2 regions of the Sphingomonas sp. LR60 genome follow, and region 1 is predicted to be linked to the other one. Evidence: riboswitches for the same ligand, from Rfam matches in the RefSeq annotation. Region 1 holds a riboswitch; the other holds the start of a gene.
The links. Region 1 has a riboswitch for glycine ahead of gcvT (glycine cleavage system aminomethyltransferase GcvT). Riboswitches for the same ligand answer to the same signal wherever they lie in the genome.

Region 1 (3,311 bases):
GCCAATTTCATGGGGCAATTGCTCGGCTGGCGGTCGTGCTTCATCGTCGTCGCGGGGCTGGCGGCACTCACCGCCGGGCTGGTCGCCTTCTTCGCGCCGCGCGACCGCGGCGATCCGCAGGCAAGTCCGCTATCGGAACTGCGGGCGCTCAAGCGGCCGCAGGTGTGGCTGACGCTCGGGATCGGCGCGATCGGCTTCGGGGGGCTGTTTGCGGTCTACACCTATCTGGCGGACACGATGGCCGATGTGACGCACGTCGGCCCGCGCATGGTGCCGTTCGCGCTGGCGGCCTTCGGCGTCGGCATGACCGCTGGAAATCTGATCGTTCCGAAATTTGCCGACCGCGCGTTGCTGCCGACCGCGGCCGTCGTGCTGTTGTGGAGCATCGCCGCGCTGCTGCTCTGGCCGTTGGCGGCGCAACATTTCGCGACCGTGCTGGTGGCGATGGTGGCGATCGGGATCGGCGGATCGCTCGGCACCGTGCTCCAGACCCGGCTGATGGACGTGGCGGGCGATGCGCAGGCGCTTGCGGCCGCCCTGAACCATTCGGCCTTCAACACCGCCAATGCGCTGGGGCCGTGGCTGGGCGGAATGGCGATCGCCGCCGGTTGGGGCTGGACGTCGACGGGTCCGGTCGGGGCAGCGCTCGCGGTGGCCGGGCTGGCGGTGCTGGCCGTGTCCTGGGCCGTGGACCGCCGCGTCGCTACATGACGATGCCCGGCTTCGCCTCCGCGATCGCCGCCAGCACCATCCGCTCCCATACCGCGACATCGCCCGCCGCCGCCATTGCCAGGCTTGGCGCACGCATCGTGTGCAGCACCGCGATCGCATCGTCGCGGTGATCCTTCCATTGCGCATCGACCAGCGCGCTGGGCGACTCGACGGTACCGTGACCATTGGCGCTCAGGTGCTGCGCGGCCAATACCCGTGCGATCCGCTCCACGACCGGGGAGGTGGCAGTGTCCATTGGCGATCTCCTTCTCCTGCACGATGAACGTGCCCCGCGCGTAACGGCTCCACTGAGCGATTGACTCCCGCTCCGGCGGGCGTAGACGGCAATGCAGTCGATGCCGCGCAAGGGGCATGGGCCAGCGCGGGAGAGCGCGGCCGGCCTTCCAGGTCACCAGCCGCCGCCGAAGGAGCAACCACCCCGGAATCTCTCAGGCAGCAGGGACCGCGCCGGCCGATCGACACTCTGGAAAGCGGTATGTGGGCTTTTGCCTGCACGCCCACCGAAGGGGTAACTCGGCGCGCCCGAGGAAAGCTCTCAGGTTCCGTGACAGAGGGGGACATTCGGATCGCCAGCGGGCTTAGGCTCCGTCTGCGACCGGCCTCTTGTGACGGAAGACCGAGAACGATGAGCGACGCCCCCGTTCAATCCGAAGACGATGGTTTCGAGCCGCTCGAAATCCTGACGCTCCCGCTCGACGCCTGGCATCGTGCGAAGGGCGGCCGGATGGTCGAGTTCGCCGGCTATCACATGCCCGTCCAGTACGAAGGCATCATGGCCGAGCACCTCTGGACGCGCGAGAATGCCGGGCTGTTCGACGTCAGCCACATGGGCCAGCTGTCGATCACCGGCGACAACGTTGCGACCGCACTGGAGTCCTTGATGCCCGCAGCGATCACCGATGCGCCGCTCAACAAGGCGCGCTACTCGCTGCTCCTCAATGACGAGGGCGGGGTGCTCGACGACCTGATGCTGACGCCGCAAGCCGCGGATCGCATCTACATGGTCGTCAACGGCGCAACCAAATATGACGATGTCGCGCACATGATCGAGCATCTGCCCGACGACGTGACGCTCAACATGATGGAAGATCATGCGCTGCTGGCGGTGCAGGGCCCGAAGGCGGTCGAGGCGGTCGCGCGGCTGGTGCCCGGCGTCGCGGCGCTGACCTTCATGCAGGCGGGCGCGTTCGAGTGGAACGGCCATGAACTCTGGGTCAGCCGCTCGGGCTATACCGGCGAGGACGGCGTCGAGATGTCGGTGCCCGCCGAGGCCGCCGAAGCCTTCGCCGATGCGCTGGTCGCCCAGCCGGAGATCAAGCCGATCGGCCTCGGCGCACGCGACTCGCTGCGGCTGGAGGCGGGATTGCCGCTCTACGGCCATGACCTCGATCCCGCGATCACGCCGGTTCAGGCCGATCTCGGCTTCGCCCTGTTCAAGCGCCGCCGCGAGGCCGGTGATTTCCCCGGTGCCGCGCGCATCCTCGCCGAGCGCGAGAACGGCCCCGCCACCAAGCGCGTTGGCCTGCTGGTCGATGGGCGTCAACCGGTCCGCGAGGGCGCCGATGTCGTCGATGCCTCGAGCGCGGTCGTCGGCCGCGTCACCAGCGGCGGCTTCGCGCCCACGGTCGGCGCGCCGATCGCGATGGCCTATGTCCCGCTCGCCGATGCCGTCCCTGGCACCGTCGTCACCTTGTCACAGCGGGGCAAGGCGCATCGCGCCACCGTCACCGCCATGCCGTTCGTTCCCCACCGCTACTTCCGAGGAGTGAAGTAAAGATGAGCCGTTATTTCACCGAGGACCATGAGTGGATCGATGTCGATGGCGACATCGGCACGGTCGGCATCAGCGACTATGCGCAGAGCCAGCTGGGCGACATCGTGTTCGTCGAGGTGCCCGATGCGGGCCGTTCGCTCGGCAAGGGAGACGAGGCCGCGGTCGTCGAGAGCGTGAAGGCCGCGTCGGACGTCTATTCGCCCGTCTCCGGCAATGTGCTGGAAGGCAATCCGGCGCTGACCGACGAGCCGGCGCTGGTGAACAGCGATCCCGAAGGCGAGGGCTGGTTCTTCAAGATCACGCTGTCGGATGCCTCCGAGCTCGACGCGCTGATGGACGAAACCGCCTACGCGGCCTTCGTCGCGAAGCTCTGACGACAAGAAGCCCCCTCCCTTTCAAGGGAGGGGGTTGGGGGTGGGTGGTGTGCTCATATGCGGCCAGTGCCGTGCGACGCCGATCCCGTACCCCCGGACGCTGACCCTCCCCGACCCCTCCCTGTCAGGGAGGGGGAGTTTTTTGACCATGCGCTACCTGCCCCTTACCCCCACCGACCGCCACGACATGCTGGCCATGATCGGCGCATCGTCGATCGACGAGCTGTTCGCCGACGTTCCCGAAGCGGCGCGGCTCGATGGCCCGATCCACGACCTGCCGATGCACGCCAGCGAGCTGTCGGTCGAGCGCCACATGTCGGCGCTCGCACGTCAGAACACGGTCGCCGGCGAAGTGCCGTTCTTCCTGGGGGCCGGGGCCTATCGCCATCACGTCCCCGCCAGCGTCGATCACCTGATCCAGCGCGGCGAGT
Region 2 (3,311 bases), 880 kb from region 1:
GCGCCGGCTCGTCGGTGGGCAGCGGATCGGCGCAGGGCGTGACGATCGTGGCGGGCAGCGGGGCGGTGGTGACAACCGAGCGATCGTCGTCGAGCATCAGATAGGCCATGGGCGAACTCCTTGGAAACGGACGGGCGCAGCCGTTCCCGACGTCGCAGACGACGGGTGGAAGCGCTGGCAGGTGGCAGTGAAAGAGCAAGCGGGTCGCGCCCGTCAGGACGCGCCGGTACGTACGAAATGACGAGAAACCATGTGGCGGCTCCTGCGGTGGGGAGGAACCTGCCGGCTCCTCATTCCATACCGTGTGGTATATAAACCGTCCGAACGCCCGTCAACGGCTTTGTGTACCGATCGGTAATTTATTTTTTCTCAGGAAGTCGGCCACATCGACAGCGCAATCGTCACCACGCCGTCGAGGTCGTCGCGCGTCGCGCCGGAGGTGGCGAGCACCGCCATCCCCTGCAGGATCGCGTAGAGGTAGAAAGCGAGCCCCTGCGGATCGAGGTCGTGGGGAAGGTCGCCGTCCTGCCGCGCCTGTTCGAAGCGCGCGACCAGCGCGGCGTTCGAGGATTGTCGGCGCTCCATGATGTGCGCCTTGATCGAATCGCCTTCCGCACCGCAGGCGGTGGCGCTGATCACGCCCATGCAGCCCTTGGGATCGCACGTGCTGGTCTGTGCCGCGACCGCGCCGCGCATGAAATGCTCCGCCACCCCGCGGGCGGTCAGCTGCTTCAGCGCTTCGCGGGTATAGGCCAGCTTTTCCGCCTCGTAGCGGTCGAGCGCCTGGTGGAAGAGCTGTTCCTTGTTGCCGAACGCGGCGTAGAGGCTGGGCTTGGTGATGCCCATCGCGGCGGTCAGATCCGCCATCGACGCGCCGTCATAGCCCTTTGCCCAGAACACGCCGAGCGCCGCGGTGAGCGCGGCGTCGGGGCAGAATTCGCGCGGACGCCCACGGGTAGGAGCAGGGGCGTCGGCGGTGATGATCGATTCCATAACGCCCGGTATATAATGATCCCGACCCGCGGCGTCGAGGGGCGCTTGACCGGCCCCCGATGCTCCCCGATACCGAGCGTGTCGATTTGGGAGAGACCGGGTGACGCCCGGCGCCGAAGGAGCAACCGCCCCGGAAACTCTCAGGCAGAAGGACCAGATCGACGACGGACATCTGGAGAGAGGCGCGGGACTTTTCCTCGCGTCCGCCGACGGGATAGCGATCTCAGGCGCAACGGACAGATGGGGCATGGCGACGTCGCTGCGGCGACCGGGGAGAGCACATGCACGTCGACACGACCCACCAGCCGCTCGATCGCTGCGCGACGCGCCCGATCAGCGTGGCCGAATTGTTCACGATCGGCATCGGGCCGTCCAGCTCGCATACCGTCGGGCCGATGCGCGCGGCGTTCGACTTCGCGCAGCGCGCGATCGGGCTGGAGCAGGACGTGGTCGGCGTCCGCTGCGACCTGTACGGCTCGCTGGCGCTGACCGGGCGCGGCCATGCAACCGACACGGCGGCGATCCTCGGACTGGCGGGGTGGGAGCCCGAGCGCGTCGATCCCGATGAAGCGCCCGCGGTGCTGGAGACGATCCGCGAGACCTCGCGATTGCGGCTGGCGGGGGAGCGCACGATCCCGTTCGCGGAGGCGGCGGACCTCGTCTTCCACCCGCGCGACTTCCTGCCCGAACATCCCAACGGCATCAGCTTCACCGCGCGGCTGGCGGACGGGACCGGCTATGCCGAGACCTATTTCTCGATCGGCGGCGGCGCGATCCTGCGCAAGGGCGCGCCGGTCGCGGCGGAGAATGTCGCGGTGCGCCACCCGTTCTCGTCGAGCGCCGAGTTGCTGGCGCTAGGCGATGCGACGGGGCTGACGATCGCGCAACTGGTGCGCGCCAACGAGGAAGCGTGGCGCAGCGGCGCGGAGGCGGACGCGTTCCTCGACGCGGTGCACGCGGCGATGAACGCCTGTATCGATCGCGGGATCGCGCAGGACGGGCTGCTGCCGGGCGGGTTGAAGGTGCGACGGCGCGCGCGTGCGCTGGAGCAGGCGCTGACCGGCAACACGCCGGGTCGAAACCCGGCGGAAGTGTTCGAATGGGTCAGCCTGTGGGCGTTGGCGGTCAACGAGGAGAATGCCGCGGGCGGACGCGTCGTTACCGCACCGACCAATGGCGCCGCGGGGGTGCTGCCGGCGGTGCTGCGCTTCTACGAGACGTTGGTCGCGCAGACCAAGCCCGCGCCGGTGCGGCAGCAGGGCGTGCGCTGCTTCCTCTACACCGCGGCGGCGATCGGGATGCTCTACAAGAAGCGTGCGTCGATCTCGGCGGCCGAGATGGGGTGTCAGGGCGAGGTCGGCGTCGCCTGTTCGATGGCCGCCGGTGCACTGGCGGCGGTGCTGGGGGGCAGCAACCGCCAGATCGAGAATGCCGCCGAGATCGGGATGGAGCATAACCTGGGGCTCACCTGCGACCCGATCGGCGGGCTGGTGCAGATCCCGTGTATCGAGCGCAATACGATGGGCGCGGTCAAGGCGATCAACGCCGCCTATCTGGCGCTGCGCGGCGACGGCAGCCATGTCGTCAGCCTCGACGCGGTGATCGAAACGATGCGCCAGACCGGCGAGGACATGCGCACGCAGTATAAGGAAACCAGCCTCGGCGGACTCGCTGTGAACGTCGTCGAATGCTGATCGGTACGGAGTCGCGCGGACGTGGTTAACTGGTCGTTTACGGGTCAGTGAGTTAGGCGAAGACGGTTGTAGTCGGGGCGACTTCATGCCTAATCCGTGTTTAAGGACCCGAATGCGATCACGACCCGTGCGCGGTCCTGTTCGGGTAAGGCCACCGAACCGGACCGGAGCTGCACGTGAATCCCGACCTGCCTGCCGCCTTGCTCGATTATCTGCGCCCGTCGCGGGTCGCGCTTGCGATCGCGTCGGCGGAGGGCGACAATCATCTGCTGGCGGTCAGCGACCGGTTCTTCGCGCTGACCGGCTACGACCCCGATGAATTGATCGGGCGGAATTGCCGCTTGCTCCAGAAAACGGCCGCCAACGAGGAGCCGCGCGCGCGGTTGCGCGAGTTCCTCGGCAATCCGGCGCAGGAGAATGTCCGCACGCTGATCGTCAACTTCCGCAAGGACGGGACGCCGTTCGTCAACCTGCTGTATATGTCGAGGCTGCGCTCGATGGGCGGCAAGCCCAGCTATATCTTCGCGTCGCAATTCGACGTCAGCCGTTCGCAGCCCGATCTGCTGAGCGATTACGATCAGGAACTCGGGCAGACGCTGCGGCGGATGACCCCGATCGCGAGCG

Region 2: linked by a shared signal. The riboswitch ahead of QP166_RS02665 (L-serine ammonia-lyase) and the one ahead of gcvT (glycine cleavage system aminomethyltransferase GcvT) in region 1 are both predicted to bind glycine.

The regions. Positions count from the first base shown of each region.
Region 1 is NZ_JASPFK010000001.1:1,439,522-1,442,832, forward strand. Features, by position in the region: gene QP166_RS06570 (MFS transporter) at 1-711, shown strand, start outside; gene QP166_RS06575 (hypothetical protein) at 704-967, opposite strand; glycine riboswitch at 1,085-1,187, shown strand; glycine riboswitch at 1,188-1,293, shown strand; gene gcvT (glycine cleavage system aminomethyltransferase GcvT) at 1,358-2,506, shown strand; gene gcvH (glycine cleavage system protein GcvH) at 2,509-2,880, shown strand; gene gcvPA (aminomethyl-transferring glycine dehydrogenase subunit GcvPA) at 3,029-3,311, shown strand, end outside.
Region 2 is NZ_JASPFK010000001.1:561,267-564,577, forward strand. Features, by position in the region: gene QP166_RS02655 (hypothetical protein) at 1-109, opposite strand, end outside; gene QP166_RS02660 (TetR/AcrR family transcriptional regulator) at 370-993, opposite strand; glycine riboswitch at 1,071-1,159, shown strand; gene QP166_RS02665 (L-serine ammonia-lyase) at 1,275-2,687, shown strand; gene QP166_RS02670 (PAS domain-containing protein) at 2,864-3,311, shown strand, end outside.